Regions from separate parts of the Oryzihumus sp. JJN4-3R genome, predicted to be linked through region 2. Evidence: predicted binding sites of a transcription regulator. Region 2 holds the regulator's gene; the other holds the start of a gene.
The links. The regulator HspR, encoded in region 2, represses chaperone genes until heat shock. The targets are predictions, from matches to a motif close to AAGTTGAGTCNNNNNGACTCAACTT.
Positions count from the first base shown of each region.

Region 1: a site for HspR is predicted at 12,512-12,536, ahead of AC3ANM_RS08715 (ATP-dependent Clp protease ATP-binding subunit). Genes of this name have one in related genera too.

Region 1 is NZ_CM173229.1:1,887,084-1,901,475, reverse strand. Features, by position in the region: gene ku (non-homologous end joining protein Ku) at 1-906, shown strand, start outside; gene AC3ANM_RS08770 (Fpg/Nei family DNA glycosylase) at 911-1,753, shown strand; gene AC3ANM_RS08765 (YciI family protein) at 1,924-2,277, shown strand; gene AC3ANM_RS08760 (MCE family protein) at 2,285-3,676, opposite strand; gene AC3ANM_RS08755 (hypothetical protein) at 3,741-5,624, opposite strand; gene AC3ANM_RS08750 (MerR family transcriptional regulator) at 5,714-6,475, shown strand; gene AC3ANM_RS08745 (TetR/AcrR family transcriptional regulator) at 6,485-7,117, opposite strand; gene AC3ANM_RS08740 (alpha/beta fold hydrolase) at 7,176-8,123, shown strand; gene AC3ANM_RS08735 (flavin-containing monooxygenase) at 8,120-9,655, shown strand; gene AC3ANM_RS08730 (SDR family NAD(P)-dependent oxidoreductase) at 9,681-10,523, shown strand; gene AC3ANM_RS08725 (MBL fold metallo-hydrolase) at 10,563-11,399, shown strand; gene AC3ANM_RS08720 (hypothetical protein) at 11,387-12,367, opposite strand; gene AC3ANM_RS08715 (ATP-dependent Clp protease ATP-binding subunit) at 12,658-14,392, shown strand, end outside.
Region 2 is NZ_CM173229.1:2,180,853-2,195,244, reverse strand. Features, by position in the region: gene dnaK (molecular chaperone DnaK) at 82-1,986, shown strand; gene grpE (nucleotide exchange factor GrpE) at 1,986-2,606, shown strand; gene AC3ANM_RS10265 (DnaJ C-terminal domain-containing protein) at 2,634-3,671, shown strand; gene AC3ANM_RS10260 (heat shock protein transcriptional repressor HspR) at 3,688-4,128, shown strand; gene AC3ANM_RS10255 (hypothetical protein) at 4,125-4,385, shown strand; gene AC3ANM_RS10250 (VanZ family protein) at 4,437-4,994, shown strand; gene AC3ANM_RS10245 (O-acetyl-ADP-ribose deacetylase) at 4,964-5,494, opposite strand; gene AC3ANM_RS10240 (DUF3592 domain-containing protein) at 5,525-6,010, shown strand; gene AC3ANM_RS10235 (DMT family transporter) at 6,020-6,349, opposite strand; gene AC3ANM_RS10230 (hypothetical protein) at 6,773-6,991, opposite strand; gene clpB (ATP-dependent chaperone ClpB) at 7,136-9,703, shown strand; gene AC3ANM_RS10220 (hypothetical protein) at 9,690-9,812, opposite strand; gene AC3ANM_RS10215 (LppX_LprAFG lipoprotein) at 9,811-10,503, shown strand; gene AC3ANM_RS10210 (MFS transporter) at 10,472-12,145, shown strand; gene AC3ANM_RS10205 (hypothetical protein) at 12,212-12,652, opposite strand; gene thiD (bifunctional hydroxymethylpyrimidine kinase/phosphomethylpyrimidine kinase) at 12,790-13,620, opposite strand; gene thiE (thiamine phosphate synthase) at 13,617-14,273, opposite strand; gene thiM (hydroxyethylthiazole kinase) at 14,273-14,392, opposite strand, start outside.

The DNA of each region.
Region 1 (14,392 bases), 290 kb from region 2:
GTGCCGGTCCGGCTGTACTCGGCCACCGAGAACCACGACGTGCAGTTCCGCCAGGTGCACCGTGAGGACGGCGGCCGGATCAAGTACCAACGCGTGTGCAGCATCGACGGCGAGCAGGTCTCCTACGACGACATCGCCAAGGGCTACGAGACCGAGGACGGCCAGATGGTCGTGCTCACCGACGAGGACATGGCCGACCTGCCGACCCGCAGCTCCAAGGAGATCGCGGTCGAGAAGTTCGTGCCCTCCGAGCAGATCGACCCGATGCTGCTGGACCGCTCCTACTACCTCGAGCCGGACAAGACGGCGACCAAGCCCTACGCCCTGCTGCGCGACGCGCTCAAGTCCGCCGACCGCATGGCGATCGTGACGGTGGCGATCCGCACCCGCACGACGATCGCGGTGCTGCGGGTGCGTGACGACGTCATCGTCATGCAGACCATGCTGTGGCCCGACGAGATCCGCTCCCCGGAGTTCATCGGCCTCGGCGATGCCGAGACCGCGGTCAAGCCGGCCGAGCTGAGCATGGCGAACATGCTGGTGGAGTCCCTCGCCGGCGACTACGACGCGAGCGACTACGAGGACGACTACCAGCAGGCTGTCGACGCGCTCGTCAAGACCAAGCTCGAGGGCGGGGAGGTCCAGGAGGCCCCGGCCGCCAAGGACACCTCCGGTGAGGTGGTCGACCTGCTCGCGGCCCTGCAGCGCAGCGTCGAGCGGGCCAAGGCCTCCCGCGGCGAGCCGGTCGAGGAGGCCGAGCCGGAGAAGCCGGCCGCGAAGACCGCGGCGAAGAAGGCCCCGGCGAAGAAGGCCGCGACCCCGAAGGCGGCGGCGAAGAAGACAGCGGCGAAGAGGGCGGCCACCAAGGCCGCCGAGGAGAAGCCGCGCAAGAAGGCGGCAAGCTAGGCCCATGCCCGAGGGACACACCCTGCACGCGCTCGCAGGGAGCATCGACCACGCCTTCGCCGGGTCACCGGTGAGCGTCTCCAGCCCGCAGGGACGCTTCGCCGACGGCGCAGCCCTGCTCGACGGGCGCGTCCTGCGCGAGGCCTCCGCCTGGGGCAAGCACCTGTTCGCCGAGTTCGAGGGCGACGCCTGGCTGCACGTCCACCTCGGCCTCATCGGCAAGTTCGCGGTGCAGCAGCGGGACACCAGCGACGGTATGCCGGGCGCGCACGTCCCGGTGCAGGGCCAGGTCCGCCTGCGCCTCCTCAACGACGGCTGGGTCGGGGACCTGCGCGGCCCCAACCTGTGCCGGGTCATCACCCCGGAGGAGGTGCACGGCGTGCACGCGCGGCTCGGCCCCGACCCCCTGCGCGCCGACGCCGACCCCGACCTGGCGTGGCGCCGGATCTCCCGCTCGGGCCGCACCATCGCCGAGCTGCTCATGGACCAGGAGGTCGTCGCCGGCGTCGGCAACGTCTACCGCTGCGAGCTGCTGTTCCGGCACCGGGTCGACCCCTTCCGCCCCGGCCGGGAGGTCCGCCGCGCGACGTGGCGGGCGCTGTGGGACGACCTGGTCGTGCTCATGCCGCTGGGCGTCGCCGCCGGGCAGATCCTCACCCGCCAGGACCAGGTCGACGCCGCGATGCTCGAGCTCGCCGAACGCGGCGGGATCACCCGGCCCGAGCGCTCCTCCTACGTCTACAAGCGCACCGGCGAGCCGTGCCGGGTCTGCGGCTCGCGGGTGAGGACGCAGGTCGTCGTCGGGCGCAACCTGTTCTGGTGTGGCCGCTGCCAGCGGCGGCGCTGACCCGGCCGTCCGCGCATACCCGGCCGGTCTGCGCATGCCCGGCCGGTCCGCGCAGACCGGAGAGGACGGCGAGGATCGGCCGGCGGCGGTGTCGATCCGGGCCGCGGCCGTTCGTGTAGGGGGTGACCAGCCGGCGCCGGGCCGGCGGTGACGCCAGGGAGGCGGATGAGATGAAGCAGTACCTGCTCAGCGTGTACCAGCCCGAGGGTGAGCTGCCCCCGCAGGAGTTCCTGGACCAGGTGATGCGCGACCTCGACGTCGTGCACGAGGAGCTGCGGGCCGCCGGCGCGTGGGTCTTCTCCGGCGGCCTCAGCGCGCCGTCCACCGCCACGGTGGTGCGGCTCAAGGGCGATGACCTGCTGATGACCGACGGGCCGTTCGCGGAGGGCAAGGAGTACCTCGGCGGGTTCACCATCGTGCGCGCGCCGGACCTCGACGCCGCGCTGGAGTGGGGCCGCAAGCTGGCCCGCGCCACGACGCTGCCGGTCGAGGTCCGGCCGTTCGAGGGCGTGGTCGGGGACTGAGCGCGCCTCAGTCCTGGCTGACGCTCGTCCCGCGCAGGACCGGGCCGGCCAGCAGCGTGGTGATCGTGCTGTCCGAGGAGCGGCTGCCGAGCAGCGCCGAGACCAGGCGCTGCTCGGCAGCGGTGCCGGCCATGCCGGAGTCGGCCCGGGCCAGCCCGGTGGCCGGGAAGCCACTCAGCGCCGGCCCCGACGAGGGTCGCTCGAAGGTCATGCCGGGCGGGATGTAGCCGGGCTGCCCGCAGTGCGCGTCCAGCTCGGCGAACTGCCGGCGCCAGTCCGGGTGGCTGCGCTTGTAGTCCCCGACCGGGTCGCTGCTGTAGCCGTAGAGGTTCGCCGTCCCGTCCTGGAAGTGCTTGCTGGGCAACGGTTCGGCCTGGCTGCTCGGGGGGCAGGGGAGCAGGCCGCACGACCCCGCGGGTGCCGGCCCCCACGCCGGCTCCTCACCGGGCTTGAACGGCTCGCGCGGGCTCACCACCTCGAGGGTGATGTGGAACGTGTGGTCGGAGAACGCGTCGGCGATCCGCGGAGTCCACCGGGTCAGCGCCTGGGCGAGGCAGGGGTACTCGGGGGAGTAGCGCGCCAGCGTCTGCATCGTCGGCGCCCCCACCCGGTTGACCTGGATGATCCGGTCCCCGTCCGCCCGGAGGAATCCGGTCGCCGTGTCGGCGAAACCTGCTGTGCCGGCGAGGAACCCGGCCAGGGTGTCCTTCTTCTGCGCCAGCGTCGAGCTCGGGGTGATGAGCGACCGCAGCAGCCGCACGAGGTCCGGCGCAGCGTCGGCGTAGGCCGAGGCAACGTCGGCCAGGGTGCTGATGTCGGCCCGGATCGTCGGCATCTTCGGGTTGAGCTGGCGCAGGTAGGCATCGACCGTGACGAGGTTCTGCCCCAGGCGCTGGCCGCGCCCCTCGAGGGCGGTGGCCAGGGCGTTGAGCGTGGCGGCCAGCTTCTCCGGCTGGACGGTCCGCAGCAGCGGCAGCAGGTGGTCGAAGACCTGCTCGAGCTCGATGGCGACCTGGCTGTGGTCCTGCGTGATCGTGTCGCCCTCGCGGATCGGGCGCGCCGTCCGACCGGCCGCGGAGGCCGCTCCTGCCGGCGGCTCGAGGTCCACGTAGCGTTCACCGAACAGCGTCTTGGGCAGCAGCCGCGCGTTGACGTCGGCCGGGATCGCGGCGACCTTGTCGGGGTCGAGGGCGAGGGTCAGGACCGCGCCCTGGCCGGTGCTGGTCACCTCACGCACCCGCCCCACGAGCAGGCCGCGCAGCTTGACGTCGGAGTGGTCGGTCAGCATGTTGCCGGCCCGGTCGGCCCGCAGCGTCACCAGCACGACCGGGGTGAACCGCTGCTGGTACGCGGCGACGCAGGTCCCCAGCAGCAGGGCGACGACCACGATGAACCCCACGCCCGCAGCCGGATCGGCCCACCGCGCCCGTCGTCCGTGCATCTGGCTCCCCTGTCCGCCGACGTCAGCCGGTCAACGAGGCAACCTGCCCGGAAGGTATGCCGTCCGGGCGGCCGGCTGTCCCGCCGTCCGTCCGGTCACCGGTCCGGCCCAGGGCCCGCGCGGCGGCGGCGCCGCGCGCGAGCAGCCACGCGAGGATGCCGAGCTCCACGACCGAGACCAGGCCGATGCCGAGGTAGCCGGCGGTCCAGTACCACCCGGGCAGGTCGGTGCGCTCCTCCCGGCGCAGGACCTGCCGGTCGTCGAGGAAGGCCGCACTGCTGCCGGAGGCCAACCGCACCTCGGGCTTGCCGATCTCGGGGTCGGCGGGCATCCGGACCGGCAGGGACAGCAGGTCGTGCGCCCCGCGGTGCAGCCGGATCGTGCTCTTCCAGTGGCCGTCCAGCGGCATCGCGTCCCGGCTGCGCCAGACGCCCTCGGCGACCCGGACCATCGGGGCGATGTCGGTGCCCCCGCCCTGCCAGGCGGTGGAGACGAACCACGTCGCGCGGTCGGCGGCGTCGGCCGGCGTGAGGTGCACGGTCACGACCGCGCGCTGCGGGTTGCCCGCCTGCGCCGCGAGGTCGACCCGCGCGGTGACGTCGGGGTGCGCGCCGCGGGGGACGGCCACGGCCATCGGCACCACCACGGCGACCAGCCCCGCCAGGGCCAGCAGGTGGGTGCGCCGCACGGTGCGGACGGGCACCGCCGCGGCAGCGGAGGGGGCGGCGACCTCGTCGAGGCGGGTGGCGACCCACGCCGCCACCGCGCCGGCGCCCACGCCCGTGACGACCCCGAGACCGATGGCGGACGGCAGGAGCTGCCCCGGCCAGGGGATCGGCATCCACACGTGCGACCACGCGTACTCCGCCAGCACACCGAGGGTGCCCACGGCCACGCCGGCGACGGCGCCGAAGCGGAACCGGCGGCTGGTGCCCACCGTGAGGGCGACGCCCTCCACGAGAAGTGCTTCCACGGCATACAGGGGGAAGTGGGGGGTGACCCGACCCAGCGGGCCACCGACCAGCCAGGTGATGGCGCCGCGGACGACGAGGTAGACGACCAGGGCGCCGAGGGCGCTGCCGCGGCCGCGGCGGGCGCGGGTGAGGACCAGCGGCGCGACGGTGCCGAGCACCAGCAGCAGCGGCTGGGCCAGCAGCGGGAACTGCGGCAGTCCGTAGTCGTACTCGGTGGCGAACAGCTCGAAGGCGATCAGCAGTGCGCCGCCCGTGACGACGTCGAGAAGGGCGTAGCGCCGGCGCGGCCCGCTGACCTGGATCGCCTCCGAGCGCAGCAGGAAGAGCGCGAAGAGGGCGATGACGGCCCCGCCGATCATGAGGATGTGGGTGGGGCCCCACAGCGTGACGTCCTCGCCGAAGATGCGGTGCCACAGGTCGTCAAGGGGGAACCCGGTGAGGGAGAACGTGCCGCAGACGACGACGAACACGCCGCTGAGGGGGAGCAGCCAGCCGGGACGCACCCGTAGCGCGCCGGCCGCGAGGGAGCTGGTGCGCCCGGCGCCGGCCGGGGTGGGCCGCGCCGCGAGGGCGCAGGTGACGACGCCGCTGGCCATCACCCCGAGCAGGCCGAGGAAGATCGGGTAGTGCGCCGGCGTGCCGAACGGCCCCTCGTCGCGGCCGAAGTCGAGGTGGAAGGAGATGTCCCACCACACCCCGAAGCCGGCGGTGAGGATCGAGGCCGTCTGGATGAGCGGGCTCAGCGTCGCCCACCGGGGGGAGCCGTCCAGGCCGGCGACCCGGTCGGCGAGGGCGCCGAGCAGGGTCCGGTGACCGGTCCGCTCGCGCAGGACCAGCCAGCCCAGCAGCGCGTAGACGGCCCCCACGAACGCGACCACGACCACCACCTGGGAGGTCTCGGCGACTCCGGGAGCGGGGGCGTGGCTCAGCATGGGTGACTCCTCACCTTCTATGTGACATCGACGATGTCACATAGAAGATGTTGCAAGTAGGATGAGCCACTGTCAAGGGAAGGGTGCCGATGTCCACCAGTCACGGGCCGCAGGACGGCGAGCTCACGATCGACCAGCTCGCCGCCCGGACCGGTATGACGGTCCGCAACGTCCGTGCGTACAGCAGTCGCGGACTGCTGCCACCCCCGCGCCTGGTGGGCCGCACGGGCTACTACGGCTCCGAGCACGTCGCCCGGCTGACCCTCGTGCGCGAGATGCTCGACCAGGGCTACACGCTGACCGCCGCCGAGCGGCTGCTGGCGTCCGCCCCGTCCTCGGGGGCGCAGGCGCTGGGGCTCTACCACTCGCTCATGACGCCGTGGGACAGCGAGCCCGAGGTGCTCGAGCCCGAGACGCTGGCCGCCCAGGCGCGGGTGGCCCACGACCCCCAGACGATCGACCGGCTCGTCGACATGGGGCTGGCCGAGCGGCTGCCCGACGGCCGGCTGCGCATCCCCAATGCCGGCCTGCTGCGTGCCGGCCTGGAGGTCATCGGCCTGGGCATCCCCGTGGAGGCGGTGCTCGAGCTCGTGCCCGGACTGCGCCAGCGCGCCGCGGCCGTCGCCGACTCCTTCGTGGAGCTCTTCCGCAGCACCCTGTGGGCCGACTTCATGGAGGCCGGCCTGCCCGCGCAGGAGTGGCCGCTGATGCAGCAGAAGGTCGAGGCGATCATCCCGCTGGCCGGCCAGGCGCTCGTCGCGGCGTTCCAGGAGGCCATGCGGGGTGCGATCGAGCGGGCCATGGGCGAGGAGCTCGACGGCCATCCGGGCGAGGCGGCGGCCGGCGCCTGAGGCCGGGTCTCAGGCGTGGGGGATGAGGGCGGCGAGCCCGTGCCACACCGCGCCCATGACGAGCTCGGTGGCGTCCTCGGCGCTCACGGAGGTCTCGCGCGCCCGCCACACGGCCAGGCGCTCGCAGGCGCCGACGACCACCTCGGCGTAGCCCTCGAGCAGCAGCGGCGGGACGGCGTCCAGACCCGCCTGCCCCTGCAGGGTCCGCACGATGAACGCGGTCTGCTGCCGGCGGATGCTCTCGATCCCGGCGCTGGCCGAGGCCTGCATCGACCCCTCGTGGGTGATCAGGGCGAACGCGGAGGCGTGGTCGTCGATGAAGTGGAAGAACGCCGCCACCCCGGCGCGGAACTGCGCTTCGACCGAGGAGCCCGGCGGGACCGCCTGCCAGGCGGACTCGGTCGCCTGGAGCAGCTGGGTCCGGGCCCCGGCCACGCAGGCGGCCAGCAGGCCCTCCTTGGAGCCGAAGTACTCGTAGATCATCGGCTTGGTGACCCCGACGCGGTCGGCGACCTCCTCCATCGTCGTCGCATGGAAGCCGCGCTCGGCGAACACCTGCTCGGCGATGCCGAGGATCTGCGCCTCGCGCTCGGCGCGGGGCATCCGGGGGGAGCGGGTCGCCGGGGTCGCGGTGCGGGCCATGCCCAGATCCTAGCTGCTCCCTACCGCGAGTAAGTTACTGATGGTAAGTTCCGTCGCCATGAGCACCCGGCACACCGTGCGCACCGATGACGGGACCCGCCTCGCGGCCTGGGTCGACGGCCCCGCCGACCCCACGGCCACGGTCGTCCTGGCCCACGGCTGGACGCTGGACCACACCACCTGGGAGCGCGTGACCGAGGCGCTGACCCGGGCCGAGCCGGGGGTGCGCGTGGTCCGTTACGACCAGCGCGGCCACGGTGCCTCCGACCACGGCCGCGGGCGGCCGACGATCCGCCGGCTCGGCGACGACCTCGCGGCCGTCGTGCGCGACCTGGCCCCACAGGGGCGGGTCGTCCTGGCCGGGCACTCCATGGGCGGGATGTCGGTCCTGGCGATGGTCGGGCGCCACCCCCAGCTGGTCACCGAGCGGGTCGCCGGGGTGGGGCTGGTCTCCACGTCGGCCTCCCTGGCCGGCGAGGACGCCGGGCACTTCGCCTCGGCGGCCGGTGCTCCGCCCCGGCTGCGCCGCGTCGCCGCCCGCGTGCTGCCCTGGGTGATGCGCCTGCTCGGCGCGCTCCCGAGGTGGGTCAGGGTGCGCGGCCAGCGCCTGGAGGGCTCGCGCGCCCTGCTCTTCGGCCACGCCGCCGACGAGGCCGACGTCGCCAGCACCCACGCCGTCATCACCGCCAACCCGGTCGCGACCATCGGGCGCTACTTCCTCGCGCTGAGCCGACACCACGAGGTCGACGCCCTCCCGCTGCTCGCCGAGGTGCCCACCAGCATCCTGGTCGGGTCCCGCGACCGGCTCACCCCGAAGCGTTTCTCCGACGCGATCGCCGAGGCGCTGCCGCACGCCGACTACGAGGTCTGCGAGGACGCCGGCCACATGCTGCCCCTGGAGCGCGTCGCCACCGTCACCTCCCACCTGCTGGCCCTCAGCCGGCTCGATCCGGTCGACCCGGACCCGGTTCGCTCCGCGGCCGTCGGCTCGGGGGAGGGGCGATGAGCCCCGACGCCGTCCCGCACCACCGCGTCATCGTCGTCGGCACGGGCTTCTCCGGGCTGGGCATGGCGATCCGGCTGGCCCAGCGCGGCGCGGAGGACTACGTCGTCCTGGAAAAGGCGCAGGACGTCGGCGGCACCTGGCGGGACAACCGCTACCCGGGCTGCGCGTGCGACGTGCCGTCCCGCCTCTACAGCTTCTCCTTTGCCCAGAACCCTTCCTGGAGCAGGGAGTTCGCCCCCGCCGCGGAGATCTGGGACTACCTGCGCCGCTGCGCCGACGAGCACGGCGTCCGCGACCACCTCCGCTTCGGCGCCGACCTGCGGTCGCTGGAGTATGACGAGCCCTCCGCCCGCTGGACCCTGACCGTCGCGGACGGCCGGCAGTGGACCGCGGACGCGGTCGTCCTCGGCATCGGCGCGCTCCACGAGCCGTCGCTGCCCGACATCCCCGGCCTGGACACCTTCACGGGCCCGGTGCACCACTCCGCCCGCTGGCCCGAGGGCGAGGACGGGCTGACCGGCAAGCGGGTCGCGGTCGTGGGCACCGGCGCCAGCGCGGTGCAGCTCGTGCCGGCGCTCGCCCCGCGCGCGGAGCAGCTGCACGTCTTCCAGCGCACCCCGGCCTGGATCCTGCCCAAGCACGACCGGGACCTGGGGCCGGTGCGGCAGGCGGCCTACCGTCGGATACCGGGTCTGCAGCGGGCCGTGCGCTGGGCGACCTACTGGGAGCTGGAGTCGCGGGTGCTGGCGTTCTCCCGCTACCCGGCCGCCATGAAGCTGGTCGAACGGGTGGCCAGGCGCCACCTGGCGAAGTCGGTGCGCGACCCGCAGGTGCGCGCGGCACTGACCCCGGACTACACGATCGGGTGCAAGCGGATCCTCATCTCCAACGACTACTGGGCCGCGTTCGACCGCGACGACGTCGAGCTGGTCACCAGCCCGGTCACGCGGGTCGAGCCCGGCGCAGTCGTCACGGCCGACGGCACCCGGCGCGAGGTCGACGCGATCGTGCTGGGCACCGGGTTCAGCGTCAGCGGCAGCTACGACCGGATCGACGTCCGCGGGCTCGGGGGGCAGTCCCTGGAGCAGGCCTGGTCGGCGGGGATGCGCACCCACCTGGGGGTCACCACCGCCGGCTTCCCGCAGCTGTACTTCCTGCTCGGCCCCAACACCGGCCTGGGCCACACGTCCGTCGTGATGATGATCGAGTGGGCGACGAGCTACGTGCTCAAGGCACTCGACCTGGCGCGCCGGCAGGGTCGGCCCGTCGTGGTCACCGACCGGGCGCAGGAGGCGTTCACCGAGGAGATGCGCCGCCGCAGCCGCCGCACCGTCTGGGCCTCGGGCTGTCGCAGCTGGTACCTCGACCGGTTCGGCCAGAACACCACCGTCTGGCCCGGCTCGACGCTGAGCTACTGGTGGCGCACCCGCCGGCTGGACCGGCGGGACTTCGCCCCGGTGCCGGAGCTCGAGCGGGCCACCCCGGAGCACCTCGACGCCGTCCCCTCGCCGGTCCCGGCCGAGCGGTCCTGACCCCACCCACCGACAGGAGCCACCCGTGCCCCGCACCACGTTCAGCCCCCGCGTCAGCATCGTCACCGGCGGGGCCTCCGGCATCGGCCGGGCCATCGCCGCCGAGCTGGCCGCCCGGGGCAGCCACGTCGTCCTCGCCGACCTCGACGGGGCCGCGGCCGAGCGGACGGCCGCCGAGCTCGCGCCGACAGCGCCGGGCGGGGTCAGCGCGGCCGAGGTCGACGTGAGCCGGTTCGCGGCGCTGGAGCACGTCGTGGCCCGCACCGAGGCCGCCCACGGCCCGGTCGACGTGATGGTCAACAACGCCGGCATCGCCCTCGGCGGCCTGCTCGAGGAGCTGGACGAGCGGCACTGGGACCGGGCGCTCGCGGTCAACCTCGGTGGGGTCGTCAACGGCGTGCGCGCCGTCTACCCCTCGATGTCGGCGCGACGGGCCGGGCACATCCTCAACACCGCGTCGCTGGCCGGCCTCATCCCGGCTCCCGCGATGCTGCCGTACACGACCACCAAGCACGCGGTCGTCGGCCTCTCGACCGGCCTGCGCGCCGAGGCCGCGGCGCTGGGCATCCGGGTCAGCGTGCTGTGCCCCGGCTTCGTGGACACCCCGCTGCTGGACGAGGTCTACGAGGCACCGCCGTCGATCGCCGGCGGCAGCGTGCGCCGGGCGGTCCGGCTCATGCAGCCGCGGTTCCTCACCGCCGCGACGGTGGCGGCCCGGGCCATCGAGGGCCTGGAGCGCAACCGTGCGGTGATCCCCGTCGGCGGCCTCGCCCACACGCTGTGGCGGCTGAACCGCTTCGCCCCGCCGGCCGCGCGGGGGCTGTGCCGGCTCCAGGCCACGGTCCACCGCAGCCGCGTCCGCGCCTGACACCGGCGCCCCGGTGAGCGGGCGTGGCAGGCTGCCGGCGTGAGCGCCGAGGACCGGATGACCGTCACCCTGCTGGGCACGGGCGCCGCGGACGGCTGGCCCAACGCCTTCTGCCGCTGCGCCTCGTGCCGCCGGGCCGCGGCCGACGGCGACCTGCGGGCCCCGACCAGCGCCCTCGTCGACGACCGGCTGCTGCTGGACTGCGGGCCGGAGACCTCGCGCCAGGCGCTGCGTGCGGGTGTGGACCTGGCCGCCGTGGAGGCCGTGCTCGTCACCCACGCCCACCCCGACCACTTCGACCCGGCGATGCTGCTCTACCGCAGCTGGGTCTCCGAGGCGTCGCTGCAGGTGGTCGGCCCGCCCCCGGTCGTCGAGGCTTGCACGCACTGGCTCGCCCCCGGCCAGCAGGTGGTCGAGCTGGTGCCCGTCGCCGCCGGGCAGGTGCTGGACCTCGCGGGCTACCGCGTGGCCGTCCTGGCCGCGACCCACGGCCCGCCGGGTGAGGCCGTCCTCTACGACGTCACCGGCCCCGGCGGCCAGCGGCTGCTCCACGCCACGGACACCGCCGAGCTGCCCGACGCCACCCTGACCGCGCTCGAGGGGGCCGCCCTCGACCTGCTCCTGCTGGAGGAGACCTTCGGCGACCGCGAGGACCTGCCCGGCGACCACCTGACGCTGCCGTCCTTCGCCCGGACCGTGGCGGCGCTGCGCGAACGCGGCGCGCTCACCGGGCGCACCGACGTCGTGGCCGTCCACCTCAGCCACTTCAACCCGCCCCGCGACGAGCTTGAGCGGCGGCTCGAAGCCTGCGGCGCGCGCGTCGTCCCCGACGGCACGCGCCTGTGCCTGCCGCCGCGACCGCGTCAGCGGGCCTGAACCGCCGGGTTCAGCGCCAGCGGGCGGCCGGTGACCACGTCGAGCACGAGGCGCCCGCCGAGCGGGGCTCCCAGCGTCACGCGCACCGGGTCGAGCATCATCACCGCCGGGCAGGGCGAGCCGTCGTCGCCGCGCGAGACGGTCGCGCCTACCACCACGAACCCGTCGGCCTCGAGCACCCGCGCCTGCACGTGCTTGTCGCACGGGCTGACGCCCACCCGGAAGCGCAGCGACTCCCCGCCGACACCGGTGAGGTCCTGGGTCGCGGCCAGTCCCGCCTCCGGGGGCAGGGGCGGCAGCGGCGGCGGCTCCGGGACCTGGCCGACCGCGTCGGGGCGGACCGCCACCTGCCCCACCGTCCCGGGCAGCCCCGCGACGGTGAACTGCCACACCGGCACCGTCGCCACGCCGCGGCTGGTGCGCAGCGGTGCGCTCGAGAGCCGCGCGCCGGTCACCGTGAGCGCCGTGCACCCGCCGGAGGTGGTCGACGTGACGGCGCCCAGGGCGCCGGTCGGCGGCACGGCCGGCTCGCTGTCCCGGGCCGGGGGTGGGGTCGTGGGTCCGCTGCAGGCGGCCCCTCCCCGGTCCATCAGCTCGTATGCCGTGTGCGCGCCGGACAGGGGCACCTTCAGCCGGGTGCCGTCGGGGAACCTCACCCACCCCGTCCCCGCCACGTCCCGCAGCGTGCCGCGCAGGGTGAACAGCCCGGCTTGGAACGCCTGCTTGGTCGCGACGTCGGGGAAGCCCAGGGGCGGGGCCAGGGTCAGGTCCTGCAACGGGACGAAGCCGGTCCGCCAGGAGCGGTCCGGGGGGTGCGCCCGCCAGGCCGACGCCACGGCGGCCGCGCGCTGCTGGAAGGCGACCTGTCCGTCCGCTCCGCCACCCGGCATACCGATGCTCTGGTGGCCGCACCCGGCGACGGCGAGCAGCGAGGCGAGGGCGGGCATGAGCAAGGCGCGACGTCCCATGCCGGTGGGACGCGGGGGGACTGCTCCGGGTTGCCTCAAGCAGTCCGCAAGGAAGCCTCAACCCGGCGGCGGGGCCCCGGAGGGGCGGACAAGACTCAGGGTCACGGAGTGGGACGGTTCGGGCCAATCCGTACGCCGTGGGCGAACATGAGCGAATGGGACTCAAGGCGTGGAACACCGCAGCGTGCGGAGCCGTTGTCCCGATCACGCATCAGGCACCTCGAACGGGTGCCGGGATGTCGTGCAGCACAGATAGCATCGAGGTGTCTCGATAGCGAGGAGAGATAGCGATGTTCGAACGGTTCACCGACCGGGCCCGTCGGGTTGTGGTGTTGGCGCAGGAAGAGGCGCGCATGCTCAACCACAACTACATCGGGACCGAGCACATCCTGCTCGGCCTGATCCACGAGGGCGAGGGTGTCGCTGCCAAGGCACTCGAGAGTCTGGGTATCTCCCTCGACGCCGTGCGTGAGCAGGTCCAGGAGATCATCGGCCAGGGTCAGCAGGCCCCGTCCGGGCACATTCCCTTCACCCCCCGGGCCAAGAAGGTCCTCGAGCTGTCCCTGCGCGAGGCGCTCCAGCTCGGCCACAACTACATCGGCACCGAGCACATCCTGCTCGGCCTCATCCGCGAGGGTGAGGGCGTGGCGGCGCAGGTGCTCGTCAAGCTTGGCGCCGACCTCAACCGTGTGCGCCAGCAGGTCATCCAGCTGCTGTCCGGCTACCAGGGCAAGGAGCCCCAGACCGCCGGCGGCCCCACCGAGGGCACGCCCTCGGGATCGCTGGTGCTCGACCAATTCGGCCGCAACCTGACCCAGGCGGCCCGCGAGGGCAAGCTCGACCCGGTCATCGGTCGCGCCAAGGAGATCGAGCGGGTCATGCAGGTGCTGTCCCGCCGCACCAAGAACAACCCGATCCTGATCGGCGAGCCCGGCGTCGGCAAGACCGCCGTCGTCGAGGGCCTGGCCCAGGACATCGTCAAGGGCGAGGTGCCCGAGACGCTCAAGGACAAGCAGATCTACACCCTCGACCTCGGCGCTCTCGTCGCCGGCAGCCGCTACCGCGGTGACTTCGAGGAGCGCCTGAAGAAGGTCCTGAAGGAGATCCGCACCCGCGGCGACATCATCCTGTTCATCGACGAGATCCACACCCTCGTCGGTGCCGGTGCCGCCGAGGGCGCGATCGACGCGGCGAGCATCCTCAAGCCGATGCTGGCCCGCGGCGAGCTGCAGACGATCGGCGCGACGACGCTGGACGAGTACCGCAAGCACATCGAGAAGGACCCGGCCCTCGAGCGCCGGTTCCAGCCGATCCAGGTGGCCGAGCCCAACCTCGCCCACGCGATCGAGATCCTCAAGGGCCTGCGCGACCGCTACGAGGCGCACCACCGGGTGTCCATCACCGACGGCGCCCTCGTCAGCGCGGCCAACCTGGCCGACCGCTACATCAACGACCGCTTCCTGCCGGACAAGGCGATCGACCTCATCGACGAGGCGGGCGCGCGACTGCGCATCCGCCGGATGACCGCGCCGCCGGACCTGCGCGAGTTCGACGAGCGGATCGCCCACGTGCGCCGCGAGAAGGAGTCCGCGATCGACGCGCAGGACTTCGAGAAGGCCGCGTCCCTGCGTGACGACGAGAAGAAGCTGCTGGCGCAGAAGGCCGAGCGCGAGAAGCAGTGGAAGACCGGCGACATGGACGTCGTGGCCGAGGTCGACGAGGAGCTCATCGCCGAGGTCCTCGCCGCCAGCACCGGGATCCCCGTGTTCAAGCTGACCGAGGAGGAGTCCTCGCGACTGCTGCACATGGAGGAGGAGCTGCACAAGCGCATCGTCGGCATGGATGACGCCATCAAGGCGCTGTCCCAGGCGATCCGCCGCACCCGCGCCGGCCTGAAGGACCCGCGTCGTCCCGGTGGCTCGTTCATCTTCGCCGGCCCCACCGGTGTCGGTAAGACCGAGCTGGCCAAGACGCTCGCGGAGTTCCTCTTCGGCGAGGAGGACGCGCTCATCCAGCTCGACATGA
Region 2 (14,392 bases):
GTCAGGCACTCAACCGTCATACCGGCGGGTCCCGCGCCCTGCGTGCAGGACCTCCAGGACCTCAGGAAGAGGAGAACCACCATGGCTCGTGCGGTCGGCATCGACCTCGGCACCACCAACTCCGCTGTCGCCGTCCTCGAGGGCGGTGAGCCCACGATCATCGCGAACGCCGAGGGCGGCCGGACCACCCCGAGCGTCGTGGCCTTCGCCAAGAACGGCGAGGTGCTCGTCGGCGAGATCGCCAAGCGCCAGGCGGTCACCAACGTCGACCGGACCATCCGCTCGGTCAAGCGCCACATCGGCACCGACTGGAAGTCCGCCGACATCGACGGCAAGCAGTACACCGCGCAGGAGATCAGCGCCCGCGTGCTGCAGAAGCTCAAGCGCGACTCCGAGTCCTACCTCGGCGAGCCCGTCACCGACGCGGTCATCACGGTCCCGGCGTACTTCGACGACGCCCAGCGCCAGGCCACCAAGGAGGCCGGCGAGATCGCGGGCCTGAACGTCCTGCGCATCATCAACGAGCCGACCGCGGCCGCGCTGGCCTACGGCCTCGACAAGGGCAAGGAGGACGAGCTCATCCTCGTCTTCGACCTCGGTGGCGGCACCTTCGACGTGTCCCTCCTGGAGGTCGGCAAGGACCCCGAGGACGGCTTCTCCACCATCCAGGTCCGTGCGACCAACGGTGACAACCACCTCGGTGGTGACGACTGGGACGAGCGCATCGTCAAGCACCTGCTGACCACGGTGAAGAACAACACCGGCGTCGACCTGGCCAACGACCGCATCGCCATGCAGCGCCTGCGCGACGCCGCCGAGCAGGCCAAGAAGGAGCTGTCCTCCTCGAGCAGCACCAACATCAGCCTGCAGTACCTCTCGATGACCGAGAACGGCCCGATCCACCTCGACGAGACGCTGACCCGCGCCCAGTTCGAGAAGCTGACCGCGGACCTGCTCGAGCGGACCAAGGCGCCGTTCCACCAGGTCATCAAGGACGCCGGCATCAAGGTCAGCGAGATCGACCACGTCGTCCTCGTCGGTGGCTCCACCCGCATGCCGGCCGTCTCCCAGGTCGTCACCGAGCTCACCGGCGGCAAGCAGCCCAACAAGGGCGTCAACCCCGACGAGGTCGTCGCCGTCGGCGCCAGCCTCCAGGCCGGTGTCCTCAAGGGCGAGCGCAAGGACGTCCTGCTCATCGACGTCACCCCGCTGTCCCTGGGCATCGAGACCAAGGGCGGCCTGATGACCAAGCTCATCGAGCGCAACACGGCCATCCCGACCAAGCGCTCCGAGGTCTTCAGCACCGCCGACGACAACCAGCCGAGCGTGCTGATCCAGGTCTTCCAGGGTGAGCGCGAGATCGCCCAGCACAACAAGCCGCTGGGCACCTTCGAGCTGACCGGCATCGCCCCCGCCCCGCGCGGCGTGCCGCAGATCGAGGTCACCTTCGACATCGACGCCAACGGCATCGTGCACGTCTCCGCCAAGGACCGTGGCACCGGCAAGGAGCAGTCGATGACGATCTCCGGCGGCAGCGCGCTGCCCAAGGAGGAGATCGAGCGCATGGTCAAGGACGCCGAGGCGCACGCCGCCGAGGACCACAAGCGGCGCGAGGAGGCCGAGGCCCGCAACACCGCGGAGCAGCTGGTCTACTCCACCGAGAAGTTCCTGGCCGACAGCGGCGACAAGATCCCGGCCGACGGCCGTGGCGACGTCGACGCGGCGCTGACCGACCTCAAGGACGCTCTCAAGGACGGCTCCGGCGCGACCCCGGAGGACATCTCCGCCAAGACCGCGAAGCTGTCCGAGGAGTCCCAGAAGCTGGGCACGGCGATGTATGCCGCGGCGCAGGCCGACGGGGAGGGCGCCGGTTCCGCCGGGGCCGGCGAGGGTGCCGGGGCCGACGGCCAGCACGCCCACGCCGGTGCCGACGAGGACGTCATCGACGCCGAGGTCGTGGACGACGAGTCCGAGAGCAAGAAGTGATGTCGGAGCACGACAGCACCACGTCCGCGGGGCCGGAGCAGTCCGGCCCCGCGGGCGGGGGCTCCACCCCGCCCGCCACGCCCGCAGCCCCCGATGCTGCCGACGCTGCCGACCTGACGGCCGAGGCGGCCACCGAGCCCGCCGGCTCGGAGGCACCGCCGGTCGAGGAGGCCGAGGAGACCGTGCACCCCGACACGACGCTGGCCGCCGAGCGGCTGCTGGACCTGCAGCGCCTGCAGGCCGAGTACGTCAACTACAAGCGGCGCGTCGACCGCGACCGCGACGTGGTCCGTGAGCAGGCCGTCGCCTCGGTGATCGAGGCGTTGCTGCCGGTGCTCGACGACATCCACCTCGCGCGTCAGCACGGCGACCTGGAGGGCGGCCCGTTCGCGGCCATCGCCGACAAGCTCGAGGCGACGCTGACCCGGTTCGGCGTGGAGCGCTTCGGCGAGCCCGGCGAGGCGTTCGACCCGAACCTGCACGAGGCCCTGATGCACACCCAGGCCGAGCTCGCGCCCGGCACGGAGGTCACCACGGTCGTCCAGGTGCTCCAGCCCGGGTACCGTTCCGGCGACCGGGTCGTGCGCGCCGCGCGCGTGGCCGTCGCCGACCCGCAGTAAGACACACCGACGAAGGGAGGGACGCCGATGGCAAGCCAGGACTGGTTCGAGAAGGACTTCTACGCGATCCTCGGCGTCCCTGCCGACGCCGACGCGGGGGCCATCAAGAAGGCCTACCGCAAGCTCGCGCGCACCCTGCACCCCGACCAGAACCCCGGGGACGAGGCCGCCGAGAAGCGCTTCAAGGAGATCGGCGAGGCCTACGCCGTGCTCTCCGACCCCGAGGAGCGCAAGCAGTACGACGCCATCCGCTCGATGAGCCACGGCGGTGCCCGGTTCACCGCCGGGGGCGCCGGCGGCCAGGGCGCGGGCTTCGAGGACCTCTTCGGCAACCTCTTCGGTGGTGGCGGCGGCAACGTGCGCTTCAGCACCGGCGGGGCCCGCGGCGGGGCCCAGCCCGACCTCGAGGACATCCTCGGCGGCATGTTCGGCGGCGGCGCGGGCGCCGGGGGCGGTGGCTTCCGCGGCCAGCCCGGCTTCGGCTCCCGCTTCGGTGCGCCGTCCGGCCCGCGCCCCGGGGCCGACGTGACGGCCCGCACGACGCTCAGCTTCCGCCAGGCCGTCGAGGGCGACACGATCACCCTGCACACCGGCGACGGCGGCCGGATCACCACCCGCATCCCGCCGGGGGTCAAGGACGGCCAGCAGATCCGGCTGCGCGGCAAGGGCAGCCCGGGGGACCAGGGCGCGCCCAGCGGCGACCTGCTGCTGACGGTGCACGTCCACCCGCACCCGGTCTTCGGCCGAGACGGCGACAACCTCACCGTCGACCTGCCGGTCACCTTCGCCGAGGCCGCCCTCGGCGCGACGGTCCAGGTGCCCACCCTCTCCGGGGAGCAGGTCAAGGTCCGTATCGCGCCCGGCACCCCGAGCGGGCGGGTCCTGCGGGTCAAGGGCCGCGGGGTCAAGCGCAAGGACCACCACGGCGACCTGCTCGCGAAGGTGAGCGTCGTCGTGCCCCAGAAGCTGTCGGAGAAGGCGCACGCCGCCGTGGAGGCGCTGCGCGAGGAGGAGTCCGGCCACGACCCGCGCGCGGAGCTGTTCGACCGCGCCCGCCGGGACTGACGCCATGGTCGCGGGCATGGGCGGGTTCGCCCCCGACGACGAGGCCCCGGTCTTCGTCATCTCCGTCGCGGCCCAGCTCGCCGGGATGCACGCCCAGACCCTGCGGCAGTACGACCGGCTCGGCATCGTCTCCCCGTCGCGCACCCGCGGTGGCGGGCGGCGCTACTCCGCCCGCGACATCGCCGTGCTGCGCGAGGTGCAGCGGCTCTCCCAGGAGGAGGGCGTCAGCCTCGCCGGCATCCAGCGGATCCTCGAGCTGGAGAACCAGGTGGAGGCGCTGCGCGCGCGGGTCGGCGAGCTGACCGGCGAGCTCGAGGCGCTGCGCGACGCCATGGGCGCGGGCGGGCGGGTCTTCGCGGTCGGCCCGGCCGGTGAGGTCGTGGCGGTCCGGGCCGGGCAGCGGCCCACCCGCAGCACCGCCTCGCGGGCCCTGGTCGTGTGGCGGCCGGGGCGGTGAGCGAGCACCTGCTGGTCCTGCCCGACCGCGAGCTGGCCGAGGAGCTCGCCGACGACCTGGCGCTGGAGGGCTTCGCCGAGGTGCGGGTCGTGCGCGAGGCGCTGGCCGGCGAGGACGACGCCGAGGACCACGACTGGGCGGTCTACGTCCGGGACGCTGCGGACGCCGAACCCGGCGCGACCGCCCTCCGGCTGAAGGCCCTGGCCGCAGCCCACGACGGCTGGTACGACCCCGACCCGTTCGGGCACGGCGCCTGACCCGCGCGAGACGATGCCGCCCGATTTGTCCGGGTCGCTTACGATCCGCGGGTGCACATCCTCGGCTACCGCGTCCCTGCCCTCCTCCCGCCGGGCATGCTGGTCGCCCTGCTGCTCGCCCTCGTGGTCTTCCTCGTCGTCCGGCACCGCGGCCACTCCTCGCGGGCGTGGCTGTCGGCGGTCCTCACCGCGTGGACCGGGATGGTCCTCCTGGCCACCCTCGCCCCGCAGCGCCTCGGGCCGATCCAGATCGAGCGGCACGGTCAGCGGGTCTGTGCCGTGCTGCCGCACCTGAGCCCCTGGGGCGCGCTCCAGGACGACCAGCGGCTGCTCAACGTGCTGCTGTTCATCCCGTTGGGCGCGCTCGTGTTCGTCTTCCACCGCCGCGCCGCCCTCCGCGTGGCGCTGATGGTGGCGGTGCTGCCGATCGTCATCGAGACCGTGCAGTACGCCTTCCGCTCCCTCAACCGGGCCTGCGACGGCACCGACGTCGTGGACAACTGGATGGGCATGGCGATCGGGCTGGCCATCGGCCTGGTCGTGGCGGTGCCGGTGTGGGCCGTGCGCAAGCTCCGCCGTCAGGCCAGGGCGCGGGTGAACGCGGCGTAGGTCCGCGCGCCGAACAGCACGAACCGCACGAGCTCGAGCTCGTCGTGGTGGGCCGCGCCGCGGACCGCCGCGACCGCGATACGGGCGACCTCCTCGGCGTCCCAGCCGTAGATTCCTGCGCTGACCGCGGGGAAGGCCACCGAGGTGGCGCGCACCCGGGCCGCCTCCGCGAGCGAGGCGGTGAAGCAGGACGCCAGCAGCGCCGGATCGGTCTGTCCCGCATGGCGGTTCGGCCCGACCGTGTGGATCACCCACCGCGCCGGCAGGTCTCCGGCCGGGGTCGCGACCGCGGCACCCACCGGGAGGCCTTCGGGGTATGCCGTGCGGCGCACCTCCCGGCACGCCGCGAGCAGCGCGGGGCCCGCCGCGGCGTGGATGGCGCCGTCGACCCCGCCACCGCCGAGCAGGGAGCTGTTGGCGGCGTTGACGATCGCGTCGAGGGGCTGGGTGGTGATGTCGCCCTCGACCGCCTCGATGGTTACGCTCGCTCGCCGACTCACCACACGCACGCTAGCCCGGGGGGACCAACCATGCACGCGCTCGCAGCCGAGGTCGCCAGGGGTCCGGTGGCGGCGCAGTCGCACGAGGCCGACCCCCACCTCGTCGGGGGCTGCCTGCTCGCCTTCGGGCTGCTGTTCGCCGCGCTCGGGCTCTTCATCGTCACCAGGACGGTGGTCCAGCGGCTGCGCTGGGTCCCGGTCAGCGGCCGGATCGTCGGCCTCGAGGCCAGCAGGGTGGGGGACCTGCCGCGGGTGGAGTACGTCGACGGGGAGGGGGTGCGCCGGCACTTCACCAGCCGCTTCGCCTCCAACAACGACGCGGCCCTGCACGTGGGCACCGACGTCGACCTCCTGGTGAACCCCCAGGACCCCACCGAGGGGATGATCAGCTCCGGGCGGCTGGCGGGGCAGCGGGTGGCCCTGGTCGTCGGTGGGCTCTTCGTGGTGATCGGGCTGTTCTTCGCCGGCCTCGGCCTGGTGTTCCTCAACGTTGCGCCCGAGCCGCAGGGCTGGTGATCGCGGCCCTCAGGCGCGGCTGACCCCGCCGCCGAGCTGCATCACCACGACGCCGATGACGATGAGGGCGACACCGACGATGGTGACCGGCCGGACCGGCTCGTCGAAGAGCACGACGCCACCGACGAAGGCGCCGATCGTGCCGAGCGCCGACCAGATCGCGTAGACGGGGCCGACGTTGAGCGAGGTGAGCGCCTTGGCCATCAGCCCGAAGGACAGCAGGTAGCCCACGACGACGATGACCGAGGGGACCAGGCGGGTGAACCCCTCGGAGCCGCGCAGCGCGAGCGTCGCGCAGACCTCGAAGGCGATGGCGAGGCCGACCATGACGTAGGGCACGTCCTCGATGGTGACAGGTGACCGGCCGCGTCTCGTCCGGCGGCTCGACTTACCGCTCGGTAACCGATGTGGGTATGGTCGCGGGTCGGTACGGGTCATCGGGAGCCAGCGCCGGGGGCTGCTTCCGGGCGCGGACCCACCTGATGGTGCCCCCCACGACGAGGAGACCCCGATGCTGCCCCCGCCGACCCGCAAGGTCTGGGCGATCAGCCTGAGCGTGGCCTCGGCCGCCGGACTGGCGCTGGGGGCGGTGTGGGCCCAGCTGGAGGCGTCGGCCGACCCGGGCCCGGCCGGCCGGTCGGCGCCGTCGTCGACGCGTCACATCCAGCCCGCCGTCGCCCCGGTGGGCACCCCGGACGTCACCCCGACCGACGCCGGGCAGGCCACTGCGGCCGCCGGGGTCGGCCCTGCCGACGGGACGAGTCAGGCCGGTCCCGCTGCCACGCCCACGCCGGCAGCCACGCGGACCTCCGCAGGACCGGCCCCGACCCGGGCCTCGACGCCCACGCACCCCCCGTCGCCGTCGCCCACGAGCAGCGCGAGCCCGACCTCCTCCGCGTCGCCGACGACGAGCGCCAGCCCCACCACCTCCCCGGACCCGAGCCCGTCCACCACGACGACCAGCCCGTCCTCCTCGTCCACCAGCACCAGCTGGCCCCGGCCGATCGGCTCCTGACGCCGGGACGCCCGGAACCACCCGCGAACTGAAGTTGAGCGGAATACACTCAACTTTGCACGGTGTTGCACCGGTGTCGTCCCGTCCGTCCACGAGGAGCCCGACCGACCATGGATCTGCAGCTCACCACCAAGGCCCAGGAGGCCTTCTCCGCCGCGGCCCGTGCCGCCGCGGCCGCGGGCCACCCGCACGTCGAGCCCGCCCACCTGCTCCAGGCGCTGACGCGCCAGACCGACACCACAACCGGCCCGCTGCTGGACGCGACCGGGTCCTCGCTGCAGCAGGCGGCCGCCGCCGCCGACAAGGCCCTGCACGCGCTGCCCTCGGTCAGCGGCTCGAGCGTCAGCGCCCCGGCCCTCTCCCGCGCCGGCCTGGCCGTCCTCGAGAAGGCCCGCACGCAGATGGAGTCGATGGGCGACAGCTACGTCTCCACCGACCACCTGCTGCTCGCCCTCGCCCAGACCGGCGAGTTCGGCCTCGCGGCCGACGCGATCGCCGCCGAGATCCCCAGGCTGCGCGGCGGGGCGCGCATCACCACCGCCGACCCTGAGGCGACGTATGACGCGCTGGCCAAGTACGGCACCGACCTCACCGAGGCGGCCCGCGACGGCAAGCTCGACCCGGTGATCGGCCGCGACGCCGAGATCCGCCGCGTCGTGCAGGTGCTCTCGCGGCGCACCAAGAACAACCCTGTCCTCATCGGCGAGCCCGGCGTCGGCAAGACCGCCGTCGTCGAGGGCCTGGCCCAGCGCGTCGTGGCCGGCGACGTGCCGGAGTCGCTGAAGGGCAAGCGCCTCGTCGCCCTCGACCTGGCCGCGATGGTCGCCGGCGCGAAGTACCGCGGCGAGTTCGAGGAGCGGCTCAAGGCCGTCCTGGAGGAGATCCGCTCCTCCGGCGGGCAGGTCATCACCTTCATCGACGAGCTGCACACCGTCGTCGGCGCCGGTGCGACCGGCGAGGGCGCCATGGACGCCGGCAACATGCTCAAGCCGCTGCTGGCCCGCGGCGAGCTGCGCATGGTCGGCGCGACGACGCTGGACGAGTACCGCGAGCACATCGAGAAGGACCCCGCCCTGGAACGCCGGTTCCAGCAGGTCTTCGTGGGCGAGCCCAGCGTCGAGGACACCATCGCCATCCTGCGCGGGCTCAAGGAGCGCTACACCGCCCACCACAAGGTGGCCATCGCCGACAGCGCGCTCGTCGCCGCCGCGACCCTGTCCAACCGCTACATCACCGGCCGCCAGCTGCCGGACAAGGCCATCGACCTCATCGACGAGGCCGCCTCCCGGCTGCGGATGGAGATCGACTCCTCGCCGGTCGAGGTCGACGAGCTCCGCCGGGCCGTCGACCGGCTCAAGATGGAGGAGCTCGCCCTCGAGCGCGAGACCGACGAGGCCAGCCAGGAGCGCCTGGCCAAGCTGCGCCAGGACCTCGCGGACCGCTCCGAGCAGCTCGCCGCGCTGACCGCGCGCTGGGAGCAGGAGAAGGCCGGCCTGAACCGGGTCGGTGACCTCATGGCCCAGCTCGACGACCTGCGCACCCAGGTGGAGCGGCTCCAGCGCGACGGCGACCTCGCGGCCGCCTCGAAGATCCTCTACGGCGAGATCCCCCCGCTGGAGCGCGAGCTCGCCCAGGCCCAGGCCGCCGAGGCGACCTCCTCCACCGCCGGTGGCGAGGCGCCCATGGTCAAGGAGGAGGTCGGCCCCGACGACATCGCCGACGTCATCAGCGCCTGGACCGGCATCCCCGCCGGCCGGCTGCTCGAGGGCGAGACCGAGAAGCTGCTGCGCATGGAGGAGTTCCTCGGCCGCCGGCTGATCGGCCAGGGCACGGCCGTGCGCGCCGTCAGCGACGCCGTCCGCCGCAGCCGCGCCGGCATCTCCGACCCCGACCGGCCGACCGGTTCGTTCCTCTTCCTCGGCCCGACCGGCGTCGGCAAGACCGAGCTGGCCAAGTCCCTGGCCGACTTCCTCTTCGACGACGAGCGGGCCATGGTCCGCATCGACATGAGCGAGTACTCCGAGCGCCACTCGGTCGCCCGCCTCATCGGCGCCCCGCCCGGCTACGTCGGCTACGAGGAGGGCGGCCAGCTCACCGAGGCCGTCCGCCGCCGGCCCTACTCCGTCGTCCTGCTCGACGAGGTGGAGAAGGCCCACCCGGAGACCTTCGACATCCTGCTGCAGGTCCTCGACGACGGCCGGCTCACCGACGGCCAGGGCCGCACGGTCGACTTCCGCAACGTCATCCTCGTGATGACCTCCAACCTCGGCTCGCAGTTCCTCATCGACCCGACGCTGCCGCAGGACGTCAAGCACGAGGCCGTCATGAGCGCGGTGCGCACCTCGTTCAAGCCCGAGTTCCTCAACCGGCTCGACGAGGTCGTCGTCTTCGACCCGCTCTCGACCGAGGAGCTCAGCCGGATCGTCGACCTGCAGGTCGCGGCCCTCAGCCGCCGCCTGACCGACCGCCGGATCACCCTGGAGGTCACCGACGCGGCCAGGGAGTGGCTGGCGATGACCGGCTACGACCCCGCCTACGGTGCCCGCCCGCTGCGCCGCCTGGTCCAGACCCAGATCGGCGACCAGCTGGCCAGGGCGTTGCTTGCCGGCGAGGTCCGCGACGGCCAGACGGTCGTCGTCGACCGGCACACGGAGCAGGACGGGCTCACCCTGCGCTGACGCGCAGCAGACCCCGGTATGCCGTGGGGCGGTGCGGGTGCCCACCCGCACCGCCCCACGCGTCCCCGGCGGCGGTCGCCGCCAGCAGGCCGGGGTAGCGTCGGCGCATGCGACTGCACGCCCGGACCCTGGCCGCCGCCCTCGCCGTGGGCCTCGCGCTCGCCGGGTGCAGCGGCAGCTCCGACTCCGCGGCTAAGCTCTCGCCGTCCCAGCGCCTCGCCGCGGCGAAGCAGAAGGTCGACGCCGCCGGGTCGGTGCACCTGACCCTGCGCTCCAGCGGCATCCCGGCCACGTCAGGCGGCGTGCTCGGCGCCGAGGGCACGGGTACCCACGCGCCGGCCTTCAAGGGCAGCCTCGACGCCCGCATGTCCGGCATCCAGGTCCGCGTCGACGTCGTCGCCACCGGTGGCCAGCTCTACCTGAAGCTGCCGTTCACGACGACGTTCGCCCCGGTGGACCCCAAGCAGTACAACGCCCCCGACCCGGCCACGCTCTTCTCCGCGGACAAGGGGCTGTCCACGCTGCTCACCGCCACGAAGGACCCGAAGCTGCGGGACAAGAAGCGCAACGGCGCCGAGGTCGTGCAGACCATCACCGGCACCGTGCCGGGGGCGACCGTCGTCGACCTGCTCGGCACCGGGGACCGCAGCGGCACCTTCGACGCGGCATACGGCATCACCGACCCCGGCGGCCAGCTGCGCACCATCACCCTCACCGGCCCGTTCTTCCCGGGCGCGCGCTCGACCTACACGCTGACCCTCGACCGCTATGGCAAGGCCGTTGAGATCTCCCGGCCCTAGGGCGCTGCTGGCGCTGGCCTCGAGCGCGGTCGCGCTCGCCGCGGCCGACACCTACGTCGTCGTGGTGGCCCTGCCGGACATGATGGCCGGCGTCGGGCTGGGGCTGGACGCCCTGCAACGGGCGACCCCGATCCTTTCCGGGTTCCTGCTGGGCTACATCGCGGTGCTCCCGCTGGTCGGCCGTCTGGCCGACCTGCTGCCGCGCCAGCGCATCCTGCTCGGCTGCCTCGCGCTGTTCGTCGTCGGCTCGGTCGTGACGGCCACCGCCGTGGAGCTGCCGGTCATGGTCGCCGGGCGGGTGCTCCAGGGCGTCGGTGGGGGAGGCCTGGTGCCCGCGACGCTGGCGCTGGTGGCCGACCTGTGGCCGGTCGGGCGCCGCGGCACCCCGCTGGGGGTGGTCGGCGCCGTCCAGGAGCTGGGCAGCGTGCTCGGTCCGCTGCTCGGCGCCGCGGTGCTCGCCGTCGCCGACTGGCGCGCCATCTTCTGGCTCAACGTCGTCGCCGGGCTGGTCCTCAGTGCCGGGCTGGTCGCCCTCGGCCCACGCCCGGTGCCGCGACCACGTGCCCTGACGCTCGCGCTCGCGGCCCTCGCCACGGCGCTGGCCCTGCTCACCCTGACTGCCCCGCAGTCCCTGGCCACCGGGGTGACCACCGGTGTCCCGTTCGTCCCCTTCACCGGCTCGTCCCGCCTCGCGACGCCGGTCGGCGTCGCCACCCTGGTGGTGCTGCTGGTCCTGGCCGCAGTCACCGCACGCAGCTGGGTAGGGGCGCTGCGCCGGGCCGACGTGCCCGGGGCGGTCTGCCTGGCCGTGGCGCTCGGGTCGGTGGTGCTGACCTTCGCCTCGGCGGACCCGACCCGGGAGGTGCTCGGGCCATGGGGCTGGGCCCTGCTGCCGGTGGGGGCGCTGGCGCTCGCGGGCTACGCCTGGCGGCACCGCCGGGCCCAGGTGCCGCTCATCGCCCGGGGCGTGCTGCGCGGTCGGGTGCTGCTCGCGCTCGTCGTCAGCCTGCTGGTCGGGGCGGCCCTCGTCGCGGTCGTGGTCGACGTGCCGGTGCTGGCCCGCCTCGGCCACCGCAGCCAGACCGGCGCCGCGCTGGTGCTGGTCCGCTTCCTCGTGGCCGTCCCGGTGGGCGCGGTGCTCGGCGGACGCCTGCTGCGGCACGCCGGCAGCGCCGTCGTCGCCGCGCCCGGGCTGGCGTTGGCGGCCGGGGCCCTGGCCGTGATGTCCCGCTGGCAGCCGGGCGACCTGGCCACCGCCGGGTCCACCCTCGCGCTGGTCGCGGCCGGCCTGGGCCTCGGGCTGGCGATCGCCCCGGTCAACGCGGCCACCCTCGCCGACGCCCCGGTCACCGACGCCGGGGTCGCCAGCGCGCTCGTCGTCGTCGCCCGGATGAGCGGGATGGTCCTCGGCCTGGCGCTGCTGACCGCCGTCGGGCTGCACCGGTTCTCCCAGGCCGTGGCGGCGCTGCCGGACCCGACCGACACGCACGCCATCGCCGCGGCGGGGGTGGTGCAGGTGCAGTCCGTGCTCCTCGGTGGCGGGATGGCCGCCAGCGCGGCAGCGCTCGCCGCGCTCGGGCTCGGCAGACGGCCCGAGTCCCGTCGCCAACCCAGGCTGGAGGGCGTCACGGTGGGCCTCTGAGCCCACGACCCGGCCGCCCGGCACCAGGTCCGGGACAGGGGGTTTCAGGCGTGCTGCGCCGAGGTGTCAGGCGGCCTTGCCGTGGTGGGCGCCGACCTGATGGGCGGCCCGGCGCTGGCGAGCGGCTTTGCGGCGGTCGGCCTTGTGGTGCTGCTCGGCCATGTGCTCGAAGGTCTGCATGCGGGTGCGCTTGGTGCGCGAGCGCGTGACCAGCCAGGCGATGAGCACGGCACCGAGGATCGGCGCGATGCGGTTGACGTCGATGGCCGGGCGCCACGAGACCTCGCCGTCCCGGATGACGTAGGCCCCGGACGGGCGGCCCTGGATCCCGAACCCGCCGCCCTCACCCTCCTGGCCCTCCTTGTCGTGGCCACCCCCGCCGCCTCCGCCTCCGGCGACCGTGGCCGCGGCGATGAAGGTGACGCCGTCCTGCTCGTAGGGCTCGGCGAACACCCGCTTGACGGTGATCGCGTCACGCGCCTGGCTCATCAGCTCGTCCAGCTTCATCGTCCCCACCTCTCATGACCGGTTGCGGGGACGTCATGCCCCGACGCCCGATGCTGTGCCCGGACACGGCGCGGGCGACAGGACCGGAGGTCCCGCCCCGTGGGGCGGAGCGGCTCAGGCGACGGGCCCTAGCCCGGTCAGCGGGGCCAGGTGGCGTGGAAGTGGTGCACGGGCCCGTGGCCGTGCCCGACCTCGAGCTCGTCGGCGGCGGTCAGGGCCGCGGTGAGCCAGGCCTTCGCGTCCCGCGCCGCGGTGGGCCACGAGTCCCGCTGCGGGCGCAGCGCCGCCAGGGCCGAGGACAGCGAGCAGCCGGTGCCGTGGGTGTTCTCGGTGTCCACCCACGGCTCGTGCAGCCAGTGCACGCCCTCGGGGCCGACGAGGACGTCGCCGGCGGTGCCGGGACCGCGGTCACGGCCGGCCGAAGGCGCGCGGTGGCCGCCCTTGAGGAGCACCCGCTGTGCCCCGAGGGCCACCAGCGCGTGCGCCTGCTCGAGCATCGTGTCGTCGTCCCGGGCCTGCGGGACGCCGAGCAGCGCGGCGGCCTCCGGCAGGTTGGGCGTGACCACGGACGCCAGCGGGAGCAGGTCCCGCAGCGCCGCGACCGCGTCGTCGGCCAGCAGCCGGTCGCCGCTCGTGGCCACCATGACCGGGTCCAGGACGACGACCTCGCACGGGTGGGCGCGCAGGAACGTCGCGACGGCGCCGGCCAGCTCGGCCGTGCCCAGCATGCCGATCTTCACCGCGTCGACCCGCACGTCCGCGACGAGCGTCTCCAGCTGCTCGGTGACGAACCCGGTCGGCACCAGGTGCACCCCGCTCACCCCGCGCGTGCTCTGCGCGGTCAGGGCAGTCAGCACCGAGGTGCCGTAGGCCCCGAGCGCGGAGAACGTCTTCAGGTCGGCCTGCACGCCGGCGCCGCCCGAGGGGTCGCTGCCGGCGATCGTGAGCGCGACGGGCGGCCGGGTCATGCCCGCACCTGCGCCCCGGCCCACGCCGTGGCCAGGCGGCGGGTCGCGGCGGGCACGTCGGGCTGGCCGCAGATCGCGCTCACCACCGCCACGCCGGCCGCCCCGGTCGCCCGGACCTGCGGCGCCTCCTCGGGGCCGATGCCGCCGATCGCCACGCAGGGCCAGGGGCTGGCGGCCACGACGTCCGCGAGCACCACGAGCCCGCCCGGGGCGGCCGCATCCGGCTTGGTCCTCTGCGCGAAGACCGGTCCCACGCCCAGGTAGTCCACGACGTCCGGCCCCAGCGCCCGGGCCGCCTCCACGTGCGCGGTCGTCTGCACGGACAGGCCCAGGTATGCCGTGTGGCCCAGCAGCGCCCGCGCCTCCCGGGGGTCGACGTCGCCCTGACCCACGTGGGCGCCGTGCGCGCCGATCGGCCCCACGAGGTGGACCCGGTCGTTGACCAGCAGCGGCACGCCGGTGCCGTCCAGGGCCGCCACGACCGCCCGGCCCAGGGCCACCAGCTCGGCGTCGGTGGCGTGCGGGTCCCGCAGCTGCACGACGCCGACCCCGGCCGACACCGCGGCGGCCACCGTCGCCGGCACGCCGGCGCGGCCGCACAGCCGCGTGTCGGTGACGAGGTAGAGCGCGAGGTCGGGGGCGGGGCGCGTCATCAGCCCAGCCGGACCCGGGCCGCGAGGGTCTCGGGGGTCAGCGCGGCGAGCTCGTCCAGCAGCGCCACGGCGAACGAGCCCGGACCGTCGGTGCGGGCCGCCGCGGCGTCCGCGGCCAC